Regions from separate parts of the Cobetia sp. 14N.309.X.WAT.E.A4 genome, predicted to be linked through region 2. Evidence: predicted binding sites of a transcription regulator. Region 2 holds the regulator's gene; the other holds the start of a gene.
What was found. Region 2 encodes LexA, which represses DNA repair genes until DNA is damaged. Its sites were predicted from a motif close to TACTGTNTANNTANACAGTA; they were not measured.

Region 1 (10,402 bases), on a different contig from region 2:
CTGCTGGCCGCGATCATGCAGCGTCTGCCCGGTGAGGCCGCGACGCTGATGCGCTATCTGCCGGAGCGTGACGAGTTGCTGCCGCTGGCCACGCATGGGCTACCTGCCGAGGTGCGCGGTCGGCGCTTTGCGTTGTCAGAGCATCCGCGGCTCAAGGCGATTGCCGAGCACACCGGTGTCTATCGCTTCGCGGTGGACAGTGACTTGCCGGACCCCTTCGATGGCCTGCTGGGGGAAGTACATGGGCCGGATCTGCTGGTGCACGACTGTGCGGGTATCGCGCTGCGCGAAGGGGGCAGGTTGCTGGGCGTGATGACCTTCGATGCGCTGACACCCGGCGTGCTGGCCCCGCTGGAAGCGCTGGAGATTCGGCAGATCGGCGATGCCGAGCTGGCAGACGTCCTGGCTCAGGAGTATCAGGAGCATCAGGAGCTTCATGACCTGCTGACGCTGCCCACCTGCTGTCTGGCGCTGGCATCACGGCTTGAGCGTGGGGCCGCTCCGCTGACCGGCATGCCAGCGCTTGCGCCGGGCATGACACCGCAGGCCCAGAGGACCTGTCCGCAGCGCGGGCCAGCGATGGCGAGACTGGAGGCACAGCTGGAAGCGGTGGCCGATACCGACATGACGGTGCTGGTGACGGGCGAGACCGGGGTGGGCAAGGAGGGCGTGGTCCAGCGGTTGCACGATGCGTCGCGTCGCGCCAGTCGGCCTCTGGTGCGCATCAACTGTGCCGCGCTGGCACCGGAACTGGTCGAGAGTGCGCTGTTCGGGCATCGGCGAGGGGCCTTCTCCGGCGCGTCCCATGATCACCGTGGCCATTTCGTGATGGCCGATGGCGGCACCCTGCTGCTGGACGAGATCGGTGAGCTGCCACTGGCGCTGCAGCCCAAGCTGCTGCGGGTGCTGCAGGAAGGTGAATTGCAGCCGCTGGGCAGCGATCGCGTGGTCAGGGTGGACGTGCGCGTCATCGCGGCGACCAATCGTGATCTCGAGGCCGAAGTCGCCGCCGGGCATTTCCGCGAAGATCTCTACCACCGCCTGAGCGTCTATCCGCTCAGGGTACCGCCGCTGCGTGAGCGCGGACGAGCGGATCTGCTGGCGCTGGCGGGAACCTTTCTCGAGCACAACCGCACGCGCCTCGGGCTGGGCAATCTGCGCCTGACGCCGGCGGCGGAGCGTCTGCTGTGTGACTACCCGTGGCCCGGCAACGTGCGTGAGCTGGAGCACTGCCTGAGTCGTGCCGCCCTGCATGCGCGCCTGGCGCAGGGGGCTCATCCGACGCGCCTGCGCGCCGATGGGCGTCAGCTGGTGGTGATCACGCCGGAGTTGCTGGGGCTGGAGGCGAGTGCCGAGGTGGCGCACGAGCAGGCCGGTGGCATTGCCCTCCACGCCGCACAGGAGGGGCATGGCACGATTCAGGCGGGGAGAGCGAACCCGGCGCAGCGTCATGTCCTGCAGGACATCGATGAAGCGCTGGGGCTGCGTGATGCCACCGAGGCGTTTCAGCGCGAGCACATCTCGCGGGTCTGGCTGGCGAGTGATCGCAACTGGGCAGAGGCCGCGCGCAGGCTCAAGGTCGATCGCGGCAATCTGTATCGACAGGCCCGGCGGTTGGGCATCGTGTGAGGCGAGAGACGAAGACGGCGGTGCTCGATGAGCGCCGCCGTCGTGTGTCGTCTGCCCTGGCGCAGACACCGCTGGGAGAGAAGGTGCTGCGCAGATCAGGCGCGCGTGGCGATCAGCACCGCACGCCGTGGTGCCGGATGGCCTTCACGGGTCAGGCGTGGGTCGTCAGGGTCGAGGAAGTCACTCAGCGAGTGATAGGTCATCCAGTCGGTCGAGCGTTGCTCATCCAGCGTGGTCACCGCTTCATCGACGATGCGCACGTCCTTGAAACCGGCGCGCTCACACCAGTGGGCCAGCGCCCGGGAGGACGGCAGGAAGTAGACATTGGGCATGGCGGCGTAGCGCTCGCCGGGCATCAGTACCGTCGTCACGTCACCTTCCACCACCAAGGTCTCTAGCACCAGTTCGCCGCCGGGGCGCAGGGCATCGCGCAGCTGGAAGAGGTGATCCATCGGCGAGGGGCGATGATAGAGCACCCCCATCGAGAACACGGTGTCGAAGGCGGCCATCTTCGCGGGGACGTCCTCGATGCCCACCGGCAGGAAGTGCAGGTTGCGCCCCTGGGGGTGATCCGCGCCGATGAAGTGACGCACGGCATGGAACTGGCAGTAGAAGCGCGGGGAAGGGTCGATCACCAGCGTGAAGGCGGCACCAGCGCCGACCATGCGCCAGCCGTGGTAACCATTGCCGCCCCCGACATCCAGCACGCGACGGTGAGTGAGATCCGACAGATGCGGCGCGAGGCGCTGCCACTTCCAGTCGGAGCGCCATTCGGTATCGATATGGATCTCGTCGAGCTGATAGGGGCCCTTGCGCCACGGCATCATGGCGCGCAGCAGATTCTCGCTCTGGCGTTGCTGCCCCGTGCTCAGGCCTGTCGGAAAGCATGCACCGACACGGTCGGCATCCAGCTGCACCTCGCGCTCGTCAGGTAGCGTCGGCAGCTTCTCCAGTGCCCCATGCCAGGCCTTGAGGTCAGCATGGCGCTTGCGGTCCAGACCCTTGGCCAGTTGCTCGGGCAGGGCGCCCAGCCAGCGGGCGAAGCCGTCACCGACGGCGCCTGGCTCACAGGCAAGCTCGGTGAAGGCGCGGTAAAGATCACGATCGTAGGGGGAAATGCTCATGCGCTGGGTCGGGTCCGTGTAGGCGTAGCGGTCATTCGGCGGCTTTGAAAGCGACCATCGAGGCAAAGTTCAGGTATTGCAGCCAGGTGTGGCTGCGCGCGAAGCCGGCGCGTGCCAGGCGCGCATGGTGAGTGGCGAGACTGTCGGGCTTCATCACGTCCTCCAGCGCTTCGCGTTTCTGCGAGATCTCGAGGTCGGAGTAGCCGTTGGCGCGCTTGAAGTCGTGATAGCGCTCGATCAACCAGGCGTTCTCGACCGGGTCGTCGCTGATGATCTTCTCGGACAGGATCAACACGCCGCCGGGCTCCAGCGCCGCAAACAGCTTGTCGATCACGGCGTCGCGGTCCTGCGGCGGCAGAAACTGCAGGGTGAAGTTGACCACGATCATTCCGGCAGGCTGGTACTCCAGGGTGCGGATATCGGCTTCACTGACGTTGATGCGATGGTCCGGGAAGGCGTCGGCGAGCTCGCGGCTGGCGCGCTCGACCATCGGCCGGGACAGATCGACGGCTTCGATCTCGATGTCCTGGGCCGCCATCTCACGTGCCAGTGCCATGCTGGCAGCCCCCAGCGAGCAGCCCAGATCATAGACGCGTGCGCCAGGGCGCAGGTGGGCGCGGGCCATCAGCCCCAGCATGGCGATGATCTGACCGTACCCCGGCACCGAACGGCGCAGCATGTCCGGGAAGCAGCTGACGACCTGTTCGTCGAAGGAGAAGCTGGCAACACGGTCAAGGGGTGTCGTAAATATCGCGTCACGGTAAGATGCATCACTCATGGATCAAGGCTTCATCGGGCAGAGGGCCTGGGCGACATGCCATTGGCCGGGGAGCGGCTGGGCTGAGTGCCCTGCTGGGCCCGCCATTCTACGCATTCGAGGTGCCTGACGCACCCGCCGCGGCTTACCGATGATGCCTCCATCAACCGATTTCTGACCGGGCCACGCAGGGCCGGTCGCGACACTTCAAGGAGAGAGGTGGCCATGTCCACTCCATCGTCTGCACGTTCTGCCCGCCGTAACAGTCAGGCCTGGCAGGCCCTCGCGCGTCATCATCAGGAGCAGATGGCCGATGTGCACCTGAAGGACCTGTTCGCCGAGGATGCGGCGCAAGGGCGCGATCGAGTGACGACCTTCACCCGTTCTGCCGCGGGCCTGCGCCTGGATCTCTCCAAGCAGCGTCTCAAGCAGGAGACCCTGGAGCTGCTGCTGGAGCTGGCGCGGGAAACCGGTGTCGAGCAGGGCATCAAGCGTCTGCTGGCCGGTGAGCACGTCAATCGCTCGGAAGATCGCCCGGCCCTGCACGCGGCCCTGCGTCTGCCACGCTCAGCAAGTCTCGAGGTGGATGGCGAGGATGTGGTACCTGCCATCCACGAGAGCCTCGAGCGGCTCGCCGAGATGGTCGAGACCTTCCATAGCGGGCAGTGGCGTGGCGCCACCGGCAAGCCGATCACCGATGTGGTCAATCTGGGGGTCGGTGGCTCGGACCTGGGGCCGCTAATGGTCTCGAGCGCGCTGAGCGATTGCCGTCCCAAGGGCGTCCATGAGGTCGGCGTGCACTTCGCCTCGACCATGGATGGCTCACAGCTGGCGGACTACCTGCAGTCCTTCAGTCCGGAAACCACCTTGTTCATCCTGTCGTCCAAGTCATTCTCCACCATCGACACGCTCTCCAATGCGCGCACCGCGCGTGACTGGCTGAAGTCGCGCCTTGACCCGCAAGGCCGTCTGGAAGGACTGATCAATCGCCAGCACTTCATCGGCGCTTCCGCCAAGCCGGAGAAGATGAGCGAGTGGGGCATCGCACCGGAACATCAGCTGCTGTTCTGGGACTGGGTCGGCGGGCGCTACTCGCTGTGGGGCACCATCGGACTGCCCATCGCGCTCAATGTCGGCATGGACAACTTCCGTCGCCTGCTGGCGGGGGCGCATGAGCTGGATGAGCATTTCCGCACCGCACCGCTGGAAGACAATCTGCCGGTATTGCTGGCGCTGGCGGGTATCTGGAACAACAACTTCCTCGATATTCGCGCCCACTCCATCCTGCCCTACGACGGCCGCCTGGAATACTTCGCCAGCTACCTCGAGCAGCTGGAAATGGAATCCAACGGCAAGTCGGTCACCAACGATGGCGAGATGGTCGATTACTCCACCTGCCCGGTGCTGTGGGGCCAGCTGGGCCCGAACGCTCAGCATGCCTTCTATCAGCTGCTGCATCAGGGCACCCAGGCAGTGGAATGTGACTTCATCGCGCCGATGCGTCGCTATGACCACGTCGAGGACGCCGAGACCCGTGCCCACCTCAAGGCGCAGCACCGTCTGACACTGGCCAACTGCTTTGCCCAGTCGCGCGTGCTGATGCTGGGCGATGACGCGATACCGGGTGACGAGGCCCAGCCGAATCACAAGCGTTATCGTGGCAATCAGCCCTCGACCACCCTGCTGCTGGAAGCGCTGACGCCGGAAACCCTGGGGGCCCTGATCGCGCTTTACGAGCAGAAGGTCTTCGTCCAGGCCACCATCTGGGACATCAATCCGTTCGATCAGTGGGGCGTGGAGCTGGGCAAGCAGATCGCCACCGCGACGGAAGCGACCATGACCACGGGAGAAGGCTTCGAGCAGCTGGACGCTTCCAGTCGTGCCTTGATCGAGTCCGTGTGGGCCGCCCAGGGGCAGGACCCGCGCTGACGGGGGATCACGCAGGCGATCATCCTCTGTTGATTTATACAGTATTCTCGCTATCCTATATGGGAATCAATCGTTTACACTAGACACCTTGCCGCGAACCGAGCGTGAGCCGTTCGGTTCGCGCGTGTCGGGAGCGCTGATGAGCCGTCCCCATTACCCTGCGCAGGCAGGCGTTGTCGTTCCTCCGGTCAGGGGCGTGTTGTACCTGCATGGTTTCAACTCGGCCAGTTGCTCGCCCAAGGCGCAGTTGATGAAGCGTGCGGCCGCCGAATTCGGTCTGCCCTGCGTCGCGCCTGACATCCCACCGCAACCCGCTGCCGGGCAGGCGGTGGTGGAGGAGGCCTACCAGGCGCTCTGCGCGCAGTTGGATCTCGACCCGGCTGACCCTGCCTGTGACGACGCCATCGTGGTGATCGGCAGCTCCATGGGTGGCTTTCTGAGCACCTGGCTTGCCGCGCGTGAGGCTGCGCGACTCGATGGACCCCAGGGCTGCGAGCAGAGCGTATGGCGTCAGGGGCCGCGCACGGTATTGATCAACCCAGCCGTGCGCCCGGTCAGGCTCGTCACGGCATGGCTGGGGTCGACCCATGCCAACCCCTATACCGGCGAGTCCTTCACCGTCACCGAAGCATTCGGTCCGGCGCTGGCCGCACTGGAAGCGATCCCCGTCACGCCGCAGCGCACCCTCGTGCTGCTTGCCACGGCGGACGAGACATTGGACGTCAACGATGCCGCAAGCCTCTATCAGGATTGCCGGCTGATCCTCACGCCGGGAGGGGATCATGGATTTGCCAGACTGGCGGAGTACCTGCCTGCCATCATGGCGCATGCCGGCCATCGTCTGGCCCCGTCGCTTGCGACATCCTTCCACGTCGCACCCTGCTAACGTGTCGAGGACGGTTGGGCGTGCGGGCCGGACAGGAAGATGAATCCGTCATCGGATCGTTCGGCCAGCGGCGACTCTCTTCAGAAAATCAGGCAGAGGCATCGCCATCCGTGATGCGTCTGCCGGACGTCAACACCAAGGACACAAGGCTGCGATGAGTCAGTACAGCGCCAGTTCCATCGAGGTTCTCTCCGGCCTCGAACCGGTCCGCAAGCGGCCCGGCATGTATACCGATACCACTCGGCCCAACCACCTGGTCCAGGAAGTCATCGACAACTCCGTCGATGAGGCGCTGGCGGGTCACGCGAAGGAAGTACGCGTGAAGCTGCTGGAAGACGGCAGTATCGAGGTGGCGGATGATGGTCGTGGCATGCCCACTGACATCCACCCCGAGCATGGTGTGACCGGGATCGAGCTGATCCTCACCAAGCTGCACGCGGGGGGCAAGTTCTCCCAGGACAGCTATCGCTTCTCGGGCGGCCTGCACGGCGTGGGGGTCTCGGTGGTCAACGCCCTGTCGACACGCCTTGAGGTGGAAGTCTGCCGTGAGGGTCTGCGTCAGCGCATTGCCTTCGAGAATGGCGAGAAGGTCGAGGAGCTGAGTCAGATCGGTACCGTCGGCAAGCGCAATACCGGCACTCTGGTGCGTTTCTGGCCGGACGAGAGCTACTTCGACAGTCCGCGTCTGGCGATGGCGCGCCTGCGTCACCTGCTGCGCGCCAAGGCGGTATTGTGCCCGGGGCTCAAGGTCGTGCTGACCGAGACGGATGGCAGCGAGACGGCCTGGCATTACGAGGATGGCCTGCGCGACTATCTGCTCGGCGCCACCGATGGTTTCGAGCGACTGCCGGAATCGCCGTTCGTCGGTCATTTCGAGGATGAGGAGCATGGCGTCGACTGGGCCATCCAGTGGCTGCCGGAAGGCGGCGAGCTGGTGCAGGAGCCCTACGTCAATCTGATCCCCACGCCGCTGGGCGGCACCCACGTCAATGGCCTGCGTTCCGGCCTGCTCGAGGCGCTCAAGGAATTCTGTGACTACCGCAGTCTGCTGCCGCGTGGCGTCAAGCTGAGTGCGGATGACCTGTGGGAGCGCGCCGCCTTCGTGCTGTCGGTGAAGATGCTCGATCCACAGTTCGCCGGTCAGACCAAGGAGCGCCTGTCCTCGCGCAGCGTCGCGGCCTTCGTCTCCGGCGTGGTCAAGGACGCCTTCTCGCTGTGGCTCAATCATCATGTCGACCAGGCCGAAGCGCTGGCGGAACTGGTGATCTCGGCGGCCCAGCGCCGTCTGAAGAGCGCCAAGAAGGTCGCGCGCAAGAAGGTCACTTCCGGGCCTGCGCTACCGGGCAAGCTCTCGGACTGCTCAAGCTCCGACCCTGCCGACAGTGAGCTGTTTCTGGTCGAGGGGGACTCGGCTGGCGGCAGCGCCAAGCAGGGTCGCAACCGCGAGACCCAGGCGATCCTGCCGCTGCGCGGCAAGATCCTCAATACCTGGGAAGTCGAGTCGCATGACATCTACTCCTCCCAGGAAGTCCACGACATCGCGGTCGCCATCGGGCTGGACCCGGGCTCGGATGATCTCACCAAGCTGCGCTACCACAAGGTCTGCATCCTGGCGGATGCCGACTCCGATGGCCTGCACATCGCCACGCTGCTGTGCGCGCTGTTCGTGCGGCACTTCCCGGCGCTGGTGGATGCCGGACGCGTCTTCGTCGCCATGCCGCCGCTGTATCGCATCGACCTGGGCAAGGAAGTCCATTACGCCCTGGACGAGAGCGAGAAGGCGCACATCCTCAAGCAGCTCGAGAGCAAGCGTGGCACGCCCAACGTGCAGCGCTTCAAGGGGCTGGGTGAGATGAACCCGCTACAGCTGCGCGAGACCACCATGGCACCGGACACTCGCCGCCTGGTGCAGCTGACGCGCAGTGCGGATGACGGCACCCACGAGATGCTCGACATGCTGCTGGCCAAGAAGCGCGCCAGTGATCGCAAGAGCTGGCTCGAGGACTACGGCAACATGGCCGATATCGAGGTCTGATCATCGGTTGAGCTTTCACAGCCTTTGAACTTCGAAAGCCAACTGGGCTTCGAGAGCAGCTGAACTTCGAAAGCCAGACAAGCTGCGCGACAGCATTCTTTCGGGAGCGCCAGAGTCAGGCGCTCCCCGGTTTTACGCTCGTAATCAAGGTCAAGTGCCCATGAGCATGGATATCCAGGTCGCGGAGGGTGACGTCGAACGTCTGGCCCTGCGTGACTACACCGAAAAGGCGTACCTCGACTACTCGATGTACGTGATTCTCGACCGCGCCCTGCCGCATGTCGGTGATGGCATGAAGCCGGTACAGCGCCGCATCGTCTACGCCATGCGCGAGCTGTCCCTGACGGCCAACGCCAAGTACAAGAAGTCGGCGCGTACCGTCGGCGATGTGCTGGGCAAGTTCCACCCGCATGGTGACAGCGCCTGTTACGAGGCCATGGTGCTGATGGCGCAGCCGTTCAGCTATCGCTATCCGCTGGTGGATGGGCAGGGTAACTGGGGTAGCCAGGATGACCCCAAGTCCTTCGCGGCCATGCGTTACACCGAATCGCGTCTGTCGAAATATTCCGAGGTGCTGCTGTCCGAGCTCTCCCAGGGCACCGTCGACTGGGTGCCCAACTTCGATGGCACCATGAACGAGCCCAAGGTGCTGCCGGCGCGTCTGCCCAATGTGCTGCTCAACGGCACCACCGGCATCGCGGTGGGCATGGCGACCGACATTCCGCCGCACAACGTGCATGAAGTCGTGGCCGCCACACGCCACCTGCTGCGCAACCCGGACTCCGACAGCGATCAGCTGGTGGACTTCCTGCCGGCACCGGATTTCCCCACCGAGGCGGAGATCATCACGCCGCGCACCGACCTCGCCAAGCTCTATCGCACCGGTCGTGGCAGCGTGAAGATGCGCGCCCGCTATGTGCTGGAAGAAGGCGATATCGTGATCACGGCGCTGCCGTATCAGGTCTCGGGCGCCAAGGTGATCGAGCAGATCGCCGCCCAGATGCAGGCCAAGAAGCTGCCGATGGTCGCGGACCTGCGCGATGAGTCCGACCACGAGAACCCGACGCGCCTGCTGATTCAGCCGCGCTCCAATCGGGTCGATATCGAAGGCCTGATGGCGCACCTGTTCGCCACCACGGATCTCGAGAAGAACGCGCGCGTCAACATGAACGTCATCGACCTCAAGGGTCGCCCGCGCGTGATGGCACTGCACGAGATGCTGGCCGAGTGGCTGCGTTATCGTCGTGCCACCGTGCGTCGCCGCCTCGAGCATCGTCTGGCCAAGGTCGAGGATCGTCTGCATATCCTCGAGGGGCTGCTGACGGCTTACCTGAATCTCGACGAGGTGATTCGCATCATCCGCGAGGAGGAAGACCCCAAGGCCAGCCTGATCGAGACCTTCCAGCTTTCCGAGCGTCAGGCCGAGGCGATCCTCGAGCTGCGTCTGCGTCACCTGGCACGTCTTGAAGAGATGAAGCTGCGGGGCGAGCAGGACGAGCTCAAGCGCGAGCGCAAGCACCTCAAGCATCTGCTGGGCAATGACGAGGCCCTGACGGACCTGATCGACAGTGAGCTCGAGCAGGCTGCCACTGACTTCGGCGATGCACGTCGCTCGCCGCTGGTTGAACGCGGCGAGGCCAAGGCGCTGTCGGAAGTCGAGCTGATGGGCGCCGACCCGATCACCGTCGCGCTGTCCGAGAAGGGCTGGATCCGCGCCGCCAAGGGACATGATATCGACCCCGAAGGCCTGTCCTACAAGGCCGGCGACCGCTTCCATCTGGCGGCGCGCGGCAAGACCAATCAGCCGCTGGTGCTGCTGGATGACACCGGGCGCGCCTACACCCTGGCCGCGCACAATCTGCCCAGTGCGCGCGGGCAGGGCGAGCCGATCACCGGGCGCATGAATCCGGCGGCGGGGGCTTCGATGGTCGGGCTGCTGCTCGACGCACCCTCGGCGCGCTATCTGCTGGCCTCCGATGGCGGCTATGGCTTCGTGACCACGCTCGAGCAGCTCACCGGTAAGAACAAGTCCGGCAAGGCGG
Region 2 (10,402 bases):
GCCGCTGGAGATCGCACAGGCATGCACCAGCGTGTCAGGGTCAGCCGCGGGGGGCGGCGCATCACGACTGCCACTCGGCGCGTCATTGCGTATCTCGAGACGCTGGCGGGTGAGATCCACCGCCACCCAGCAAGCCATCAGCTGGCCGCCTGGGTGACCGCATCACCATCTCCGAGCGATGCCGGCAGCGGAGCCGCCATCGCCGCGACCACCACCGGACGCATGTGCTGGATCAGCTCGCGCACACTGGTGTGATGGCCGTATTCGGCCTCTTCGATATCGCGCAGTGCGTCCAGTCCCGAGAAGGTGAAGATCACGCTGCCGAGCATGAAGTGCAGACGCCAGAAGCGCTCGTTGTCTGGCAGGTCCGGCGTCGCAAGCTTCAGGAGCTCGGCGAAGCGGCTGAAGACCGTGCCGTAATGCTCGCGGATGTAGCGACGCATGTGGCCCTGCCCCTGGGTATAGGCAAGCCCGAGCAGGCGCATGAAGGTACGCAGGCTGTTGCGCTCGGCCGGCACCTCCAGCACCGTGCGCGCCATCACTTCCAGCAGCGTTTCCAGCGGCACCTGACGACCGGCATGCTGCTGCTCGACACTGTCGAGTGCCGCATGGAAACGCTCGCTGAAGGGGTCGAGATAGCGGGCGAACACTGCCTGGATCAATGACTTCTTTGAGCCGAAGTGATAATTGACCGCCGCCAGGTTGACCTTGGCCTTGCTGGTGATATTGCGCAGCGAGGTTTCGGCGAAGCCTCGCTCGGCGAACAGGACCTCGGCGGTATCGAGGATACGGGTAACGGTATCGGTCTGGGCCATGGGCGGATGCCTTGTCAGGTGATCAGTCACGAGGGGGCACGGGAGTCCTTGTCCCCCCGGGAAACGGCAAGGCCGTGGCCCGGGGGCGACTCTTCTCATGCAGGTCAATCAAACGACATGTCGGTCTTCACGCACCGCGTGTCAGGCAGCGACTCCGAGGCGGAGGCTGCCACGAGCCGTATCCCGAGCACAGGACAGAAGCACAGGACACACAGGGTCAGGTACCGGTAGCCTGATGCGCCCGACGAACATTCGTTTGAAACAAGATAATTCTAGCTGTCCATGCCATGACTGGCAATTGCTGGTTGTTTCAAACACTCGACAGCCAAGACCGGCAGGACGCGCATTCACGCGGGACGCTCGGGGACGGGATGGTCATGGGGTGTCCCGGACACCCGCTGTCTCGCGTCAGCATGTCGATGTCGACGAAGATGCCGGCAACGTTGCTGCCAAAGCACCCACGATGCCTTGCATGACCGCCATGACTGGATACAATGACAGTTGTATGGATGCACACCCCGTGCCGTCAGCTCAGATGCCGCCCAGGCCAAAGGCAATGCCCATGACTCAGCCGCTTACTCCGCGCCAGCAGGATGTCTTCGACTTCATCATCAAGACCATCAAGTCCTCAGGCTATCCGCCAACGCGTGCCGAAATCGCCCAGGCACTGGGCTTTCGCTCACCGAATGCCGCGGAAGAGCATCTGCGCGCCCTGAAACGCAAGGGAGCCATCGAGATGGTGCCGGGCACCTCGCGGGGCATCCGCGTGCCGTCTCTGGCCGAGGCGGAAGAGGATAGCGAGCAGGGCCTGCCGGTCATCGGGGAAGTGGCCGCTGGCAGTCCTATCCTGGCCAGCCAGCATATCGATCGCCATTGCCCGCTGCCCAGTGACTACTTCTCGCCTGCCGCCGACTATCTACTGCGCGTACGCGGGGTCTCGATGAAGGATGTCGGCATTCTGGAAGGTGACCTGCTGGCCGTGCACCGCACGAGCAGCGTGCGTGACGGACAGATCGTGGTGGCGCGTCTGGGGGATGAAGTGACGGTGAAGCGTTTCCGTCGCGATGGCCATTACGTATGGCTGGAAGCCGAGAACGAGGACTTCGCTCCCATCAAGGTGGATCTGCGCACGGACAGCCTGGAAATCGAGGGCCTCGGCGTGGGCGTGATCCGCGATGGCGGCCTGCACTGATCTCAAGGCTCGCAGGCAGTCTGTCCTCACAGCGCTGACGCGCAGATGACGATTGTCGCCATCAGGGCATCCACGAAAAAACCCGCCGATTGGCGGGTTTTTTCGTGACAGGCAGACATGCGGGAAGTGCTCAGTGCACCATGCCTTCCGACTGCTCGTCTTCATCATCCTCGCCATCCCACAGGCGGGTGCGGGTGATGGCGTGGTCGATCATCTCACGCGCGACCTCGAAGCGATTGTCACGCAGCAGATCGGCAGCTTCATCGGAGATGCGGATACTGAGAAGTGGCTCACCTTCACTCTCGGCGGCACGCAGGATCACTTCCCCATCTTCCATTTGCACGATTTCAAGTACGGCGGGATCGGACACGTCATTCCTCCTGCACGGCATCCTGAGGATACCGGCGTCGTTGTGATCGTCAGCTTGACGGCGGGCAGGCCCTGCGACTTGCAGTCACTGGCGACAATGCAGAAAAAAGTACGACCACAGCCAGAGCCATGGTCGTACCGGAGAATGCAGGGCTTGCCACAATGCCGCCAGTCTAGCACCCGTCATGCCAGGGCGTCACCTGAATGACAGGTGCGTGACATGCCAGCGCCTTCGGGTCAGGCAAGGCGCGACGCTACCACTCCACATTCGACTCGCGAAGGTGTGACAGCAACGCCTTCATGGCGCTGACTGCCGTGGCGAGACGCTCTGCCAGAGGCGCATTGGCCGCCGCGGCGATGATGAGACCATCGCCACGCGCCTGGCCTTCCTCACGCCGGGCAGCACCGCCCTCTTCATGCAGACGCGTGATATCGGCCACCAGCTGGCTCAACCAACTGTCCGGCTGCGCCTGCAGGCTTCGCAACTGCTCGATTTCCGCCACGGGAGTCGGCGGTGTGGCCAGCCGCTCGCGCCAGCTGCCCTCAGGCCAGCGTGCCGACGCGGCGCACTCCTCGATCAACGAGGCCAATGCCAGCTCCATCAACGCCAGCGCCCCTTCCTCACCGGCCATGCGCCGTGCGACGGCATGCTCATCACGCGTCGCGACGGCCGCCTGCTCCAGCAGCAACTCGGCCTGATACAGCAGTTGATTGGTGCGGCCACGCTGGCTCATCAGCTCTTGGCTCCCTTGCGCTTGTCCTCGACGACCCAACGGCCGTTGTCGAAGGTCGCCTTCCACCCCGTCGCCTTGCCATCTTCGTCCGTCATCACGAACTGCTCCTTGGCCTTGCGCGAGAAACGAATCTGCGTCGGGCGGCCATCGGGGTCTTTCTCCGGCGCCTTGAGGATGAAGTGATACTTCTCCGGCAGCTCGTCGGCATGCGCCTTGAGCTCGCTGACCAGCGGCGGACGCGTCTCGCGATTCTTGGGGAACTGACTGGCGGCAAGGAACAGGCCACTGGCGCCATCACGCAGCACGTAGTGATCCTCGACCTTCACGCAGGCAAGTTCCGGCATGGGGATCGGGTCCATCTTCGGCGGCGCGACCTCCCCGGACTTGAGCAGCTTGCGGGTGTTCTTGCAATCCTCGTTGGTGCAGCCGAAGTACTTGCCGAAACGCCCGGTCTTGAGCTGCATGTCGGCACCGCACTTGTCGCACTCGATGACCGGCCCATCGTAGCCCTTGATGCGGAACTGACCCTGCTCGACTTCATGTCCCACGCAGTCCGGGCTGTTGCCGCAGACGTGCAGCTTGCGCTGCTCGTCGATCAGATAGCTGTCCATGGCCGTGGCGCAGATCGGGCAACGGCGCTTGGCACGCAGTGCATCGGTCTCGGCATTCTCATCCGCGTCAGCGGCGACCGCCTCATCCCCCGGCAACAGGTCGATGGTGGTCTTGCAGCGCTCCTTGGGCGGAAGGTTGTAACCGGAGCACCCCAGGAAGACGCCGGTGGAGGCGGTACGGATCTGCATCTCGCGACCACAGGTCGGGCAGGCGATATCGGTCGGCACCGGCTGATTCGGGCGCATGCCCTCTTCTGACTGGGCGTGATCCAGCTCGGCCTTGAACTCGGCGTAGAAGGCATCCAGCAGCTCGCGCCAGTTGCGCTGACCATTGGCCACCTCATCGAGGTAGTCTTCCATGCGCGCAGTGAAGCCGAAGTCCATCAGGTCCTTAAAGGATTCACTGAGACGATCAGTGACGATGTCACCCAGCTTCTCGGCGTAGAAACGCCGATTTTCCAGCGCCACGTAACCACGATCCTGAATGGTCGAGATGATGGCCGCATAGGTCGAAGGACGGCCGATGCCGCGCTTCTCCAGCTCCTTGACCAGACTGGCTTCGGTGTAACGCGCCGTCGGCTTGGTGAAGTGCTGCTGCGGGTCCAGCTCGACCAGCTCCAGCACCTCGCCGATGGCCAGGTCCGGCAGTGACTGGTCCTCTTCCTTCTTGCCCGCCGGCTTCATCACGCGGGTATAACCGTCAAACTTGAGCACCCGGCCCTTGGCGCGCAGCTCGTAGCCATCGACCTCGATGGTCAGGGTCGAGGACAGATACTCTGCCGGCACCATCTGGCAGGCGACGAACTGACGCCAGATCAGCTCATACAGACGCTCCGCGTCACGCTCCATGCCGGTGAGGTCCGTCGCGCGACGCGCCACCTCGGAAGGACGGATCGCTTCGTGAGCTTCCTGGGCGCCTTCCTTGCTGGAGTAGACGTTGGCGGCCTGCGGCAGATAGTTGTCGCCGAATTCCTCAGCGATGAAGTCCCGCGCGGTGGCCACCGCGTCCGCCGACAGATTGGTCGAGTCGGTACGCATGTAAGTGATGTAACCGGCCTCGTAGAGGCGCTGCGCCATCATCATGGTCTTCTTGACCGAGAAGCCCAGACGACTGCTGGCCGCCTGCTGCAGGGTCGAGGTGATGAAGGGGGCATTCGGCTTGGAGCGGGTCGGCTTGTCTTCGCGATTGGAAATCGCGAGCCGAGCGGTACGCAGCGCCGCGATGCGATCCAGCGTTTCCTTCTCGCTGGTCGGACGGAAGGCCTTGCCATCCTGACGCGCCAGCTCGAAACGGATCGCCTCGCCGCTGGTCGCGGCAAGCTCTGCGTGCACATCCCAGAATTCTTCCGGAATGAAGGCACGGATCTCACGCTCACGCTCGACGATCAAGCGCACGGCAACCGACTGCACTCGCCCGGCCGACAGCCCACGAGCCACCTTGGCCCACAGCAGCGGCGAGACCATGAAACCGACGACACGATCCAGATAGCGACGCGCCTGCTGAGCATGCACGCGGTCCATCTTCAGATCGCCCGGCTCATCGAAGGCCGCCGTGATCGCCTTCTTGGTGATCTCGTTGAACACCACGCGCTTGTAGCGGGTATCGTCGCCACCGATGGTCTCGCGCAGGTGCCAGGCAATCGCCTCACCTTCGCGGTCCAGATCCGTCGCGAGATAGATGGTGTCGGCCTTCTCGGCCAGGCGCGTCAGCTCGGAGACGACCTTTTCCTTGCCGGGCAGGATCTCGTAATGCGCCTCCCAGCCGTTCTCCGGGTCTACCCCCATGCGACGGATGAGCTGCGTCTTGGCCTTCTTTTCCTTGTGAGCCGCCTTGGCTTCCGGCGACATCTTGCGCGTCTCGGCTGCCTGACGGGCACGCTCCTTGGGATCGGTGGCCTGCTTGCCGCTACCGCTGGTCGGCAGATCGCGGATATGCCCGACACTCGACTTCACCACGAAGTCGTTGCCGAGATACTTGTTGATGGTCTTGGCCTTGGCAGGCGACTCGACGATCACCAGTGACTTGCCCATGGTTGCTCGCATCTCCTGGCCGGCGCTGACTGCACCGGCGAATGACTCGTAGCGCTGGGTTTTATCCCAGCCTAAAAATGCGCCTACCCTACCCCAGCATTTCAGCGCTGACCAGCAATGTTGCCAGCACCACGACATGTGGGTGGTGGCAGCGGACATCACACACCACCCCGAATCTCGAGAATCGACGCCCGAGGCATGACGCGGTCATCGACCGGCACCCGGACCTGCCAGACCCGCCAGGTGCATGTGTCGCCATGACGACAGGAAAGCCATGACTATATATAAGTGGCCTTTTCACGATTCGTCACATCAGTGTGGCATTACTGACACAGGCAGTGGCAGGCCTGCGGGTCAACGTAGATGCCATCCTCACAGCCAGGGCCTCTCGGATCACGCCATGTCTGACTGGCCACCAGCCTGACGCCAGCGCTTGTGAAGACGCAAGTCATGTCGCTACCATCGCCGCCATGGCAGCCGAATCACTCACGCGCTACCACACCAATCAACCACGACACTCGACAGGCTCCCTTTACGTCGTCAATGTAGTAAAATGACAACACAAACCGCCTGACCCCTCACGCAAGTGTTCAAGGAGTATGTTCTCATGCCGCACGCGTTCAACGGCCCGATCCGCCGCACCAAGATTGTCGCCACACTCGGTCCGGCCAGTGACAAGCCGGGCGTCCTCGACGCGATGATCCGTGCCGGAGTGGATGTGGTTCGCCTCAACTTCTCTCACGGCAGCCCCGAAGACCACCGCATGCGTGCCGAGGCCGTCCGTGCCGCCGCCGCCGCCCAGGGCCGCAGCGTCGCCGTGCTGGGTGATCTGCAGGGTCCGAAGATCCGCATCGCCCGCTTCAAGGACACCGCTGTCCAGCTTCAGGAAGGCCAACCGTTCATCCTGGACATCGGCCTGGGCCGCGATGAAGGTACCGTCGAGCGTGTCGGCTGCGACTATCAGCAACTGGCCGATGACGTGGTCGCCGGCGACGTTCTGCTGCTTGATGACGGTCGCGTGGTGCTCGAGGTCAACGAACTCAAGGGCAACGAGATCCACACCACCGTCAAGGTGGGTGGCAAGCTGTCCAACAACAAGGGCATCAACAAGCAAGGCGGTGGCCTGTCCGCCGAGGCGCTGACCGAGAAGGACAAGGCAGACCTCAAGACCGCCATCGACATCGGCGTGGACTATCTGGCCGTCTCCTTCCCGCGCAGTGGCGCCGACATGCAGCTGGCACGTGAGCTGCTGGGCGAGGAAGGTCGTGACATCGGCCTGATCGCCAAGGTCGAGCGCGCCGAAGCCGTGGCCGACGACGCCGTGCTCGACGGCATCATCCTCGCCAGTGAAGGCGTGATGGTGGCGCGTGGCGATCTGGGCGTGGAGATCGGCGACGCACAGCTGATCGGCGTGCAGAAGCGCATGATCCGCCGCGCCCGCAGCCTCAACCGCGTGGTCATCACCGCGACCCAGATGATGGAGTCGATGATCAGCGCCCCGCTGCCGACCCGCGCCGAAGTCTTCGACGTCGCCAATGCCGTGCTCGACGGCACCGACGCCGTGATGCTGTCGGCCGAGACCGCGGCAGGCGATTTCCCGGTCGAGACCATCGAGACCATGGATCGTGTCTGCCTGGGTGCCGAGCGCGAGCGTGCCGCCCAGGAATCCCAGCACCGCATCCACGAAGGCTTCAGCAAGACAGACGAGACCATCGCACTGTCTGCCATGTACGCGGCCAACCACCTGACCGGTGTCGTGGCCATCGTCTGCATGACCGAATCCGGCTATACCCCGCTGATCGCCTCGCGCATCCGCTCGGGTCTGCCGATCGTCGGTCTCGCCCAGGATCAGAAGACCCAGCGCCGCATGGCCCTCTATCGTGGCGTGGTGTCCCTGCCCTTCGATTCCAGCGAGCTGCCGGCGCAGGAGATCAACCGTCGCGCCATCGCCGAGCTGGAAGCGCGCGGCATCGCCAACCGTGGTGATCTGGTGATTCTGACTCGCGGCGATCAGATGAATGCCCACGGTGGCACCAACACCATGAAGATCGTCACTGTCGGTGGCACCATCGACTGAGCGACCGGCATCGACGGATCGACACCGGCAGCGTTATCACTGGCGGGGCTGACCCCCCGCCTTCAGGAGATCAAGCGGCATGAGCGAGCAACGACCCAAGCGCCAGGCACGACGCACCCTGGCAGAACGCAAGCGGATTGCGCTGGTGGCTCACGATGGCAAGAAGGATGAGATGCTGGCCTGGGCCATGCGCTGGCGCGATGAGCTGTCACGCCACCAGCTGCTGGGCACCGGCACCACGGCCCGACGCATCAGCAAGGAGCTCGGACTTGAGGTCGAAGGCCTGATGAGCGGGCCGCTGGGCGGTGATCAGCAGATCGGTGCGCGCATCGCCGAAGGCAATCTCGACCTGCTCATCTTCCTGTGGGACCCGTTCGCTCCGATGCCGCACGACCCTGACGTCAAGGCGCTGCTGCGCCTGGCGACACTGTGGAACGTGCCGGTGGCCAACAATGTCGCGAGTGCCGACTTCATGTTCCACTCATCACTGATGTCGGAGTCGGTCGAGATCGCGGTCCCCGATGCCAATGACTGGGTCAGCACCCGCGCCTGACACTGGCACATTGCCGATACACGTAAACGCCCGCCCCTCATTTGAGTGGGCGGGCGTTTACGTATGGACCCATGTCAGCGTGATCCAAACCGTCATTGGCTTCATGCAGGACAGCGAATATCCGCGAAAATGTCGTAATCAAACTACATTTCGGACCTTTACCTGACTGGCTAGCTGGCTAGCTGGCTGGCTAACGGCAACATGCCCCTTCCTCCAGGCGTCTGATGCCTCACGCCTGAATCCTGAGCTGGCTGGCGATGATCGCCCCGCGTGAGGCCATGCAATAGAGCCCGATGTGATGGGCGTCTCGCTGCGGGTGGATGGCGGGCGCAGGCAATCCAAGGGCAGCCACGCTTTCCTCACTCAGATCATAGGTGGCGCAGGCAGGCTCCAGCACCACGATGTCGCTCACCTCGCCCAGCAGACCATGATTGCGTGCAGAGAGAAGCGTCAGCACCAGGTCCATCACGCAGATGTCCGTGCAGATTCCCGCCACTATCAGCGTCTTCAGTCGCTGCCGGCCAACCCAATCCTGCAGCGCATTGACACCGCTTGCCGGGTCGATCGCGCCAATATATCCATTGATGCAATCCTTGCGTACCAGAGTGGCATGCGGATCGCTCTCCAGCCACGCAAGCTCGGCCACCAGCTCATCCTCGCCACTGCCCTGCTCACAGTGAGCGGGATAGGGCGGCTCCGGGACGCCGGGTGAGTGGGAGTCAATGAAAGCCAGCAGTGGGCGGCCGTGCGCCGAGAAACAGCGCGCCACGTCGTTACTGAGCGCCACCATGCGGGTTACCTGGGCATTGTCGGCCTGCGGGGCCAGAGCGCCTCCTTGCACCTGACAGAAGCCGTTGATCTCATCGACCAGAATCAGTCCGGCACTCGGCAGCGAACATTCGTAAGGGGCAGGCCGTACCGGCAGGCGCGCATCCAGCGCAAGGGGGGAGTCGAGAGGCGCGGGGGATGCAGGAAACGACAACGGCGAGCTGTCGGGGCTGCTGGCCGAGGTAGCATCGGCCTTTGACGCTCTCGTGTCAGTCTCTGAGGAAGCAATGGAGTGAGGCATCGTGTCGTACCCGAGGCAAGGAAAGCCTTCAGAGTATCAGCAGGTCACCGGACATGGCAGCGACGCACGGGCGATGGCTGCCATGTCGAAGGATACTCAGCCCGGATCAGACTCGCCTGCCACACAATCTGGCGAAGTTGAGGGCGCGTCGTCCAGATATCCCTGGCCACGCACGCTGCTGGTATCGCGCTTCAACACCGCAAACTGAGCGACACGCCCGGGGTCGTCCTCGATCCGCTCGGCAAGGCACACCAGACCCGGCCTGCGTGCGAGAGACGGTGGCGCGATCGCCAGGGTATCGTGGCGCCCCTCGGCCATATCCAGCGCATCCGCCATGTGCAGGCATTCGATGCGTGCGACACCGGGGAGATTGTGCTCAAGCCACTCGCTGCACTCCTCGAACAGAGCCTCGCGCGCCACGATGCGCTGGACCTTCGAGGGACAGAGGTCCGGTGGCCCCAGCAGGCTGAGGCTGATGGCACGGAAAAGCCGACGCTCCACCCGAATGCCCGGCCAGCAGGCCAACGCCTCGTGGGTGGCCGTCACCGGTCGCTGATGCCCTCTTGACCAGGGGACGACGGCAGCCTCCACCTCTCCTCTCACCAGGGCGTTGACCACCTCTTCGATGCCCGCATAGGCACTCAAGGTGGCATTCGAGGCATACATCTTGGCGGCGCATTCGCGTGAGTACCCCCCGAGCCGTCCCGGGTAGCCGACCCGCAGCACATGAGCCGATGCGCGCGTTGTCGATGCATTTTCCTGAGCTTCGCTTACCGTCACCTTCATCCCTGCCCCTCATGACAACGACTGATGAACATCCGACTTGCCATCAGCATAGCCGTAAATGGCGCACTCAGGCGAAACCACCATTGGCGCCGATGACCTGCCCGGTGACCCAGGCGGATTCCTCACCGGCCAACCAGGCCACGACGGCCGCGATATCCGTGGCAT

Region 1: the regulator LexA is predicted to act here: its motif matches at 5,464-5,483, upstream of OW493_RS15885 (YqiA/YcfP family alpha/beta fold hydrolase).

The regions. Positions count from the first base shown of each region.
Region 1 is NZ_JAPNXT010000015.1:3,491-13,892, forward strand. It holds gene norR (nitric oxide reductase transcriptional regulator NorR) at 1-1,629, shown strand, start outside; gene cmoB (tRNA 5-methoxyuridine(34)/uridine 5-oxyacetic acid(34) synthase CmoB) at 1,725-2,753, opposite strand; gene cmoA (carboxy-S-adenosyl-L-methionine synthase CmoA) at 2,785-3,531, opposite strand; gene pgi (glucose-6-phosphate isomerase) at 3,736-5,439, shown strand; gene OW493_RS15885 (YqiA/YcfP family alpha/beta fold hydrolase) at 5,579-6,325, shown strand; gene parE (DNA topoisomerase IV subunit B) at 6,480-8,360, shown strand; gene parC (DNA topoisomerase IV subunit A) at 8,521-10,402, shown strand, end outside.
Region 2 is NZ_JAPNXT010000001.1:225,205-235,606, reverse strand. It holds gene OW493_RS01045 (L,D-transpeptidase) at 1-138, opposite strand, end outside; gene OW493_RS01040 (TetR/AcrR family transcriptional regulator) at 138-815, opposite strand; gene lexA (transcriptional repressor LexA) at 1,378-2,007, shown strand; gene OW493_RS01030 (hypothetical protein) at 2,138-2,377, opposite strand; gene OW493_RS01025 (DUF6586 family protein) at 2,631-3,110, opposite strand; gene topA (type I DNA topoisomerase) at 3,110-5,752, opposite strand; gene pyk (pyruvate kinase) at 6,360-7,829, shown strand; gene OW493_RS01010 (methylglyoxal synthase) at 7,909-8,382, shown strand; gene OW493_RS01005 (isochorismatase family protein) at 8,612-9,364, opposite strand; gene OW493_RS01000 (prephenate dehydratase domain-containing protein) at 9,548-10,237, opposite strand; gene OW493_RS00995 (SDR family oxidoreductase) at 10,305-10,402, opposite strand, start outside.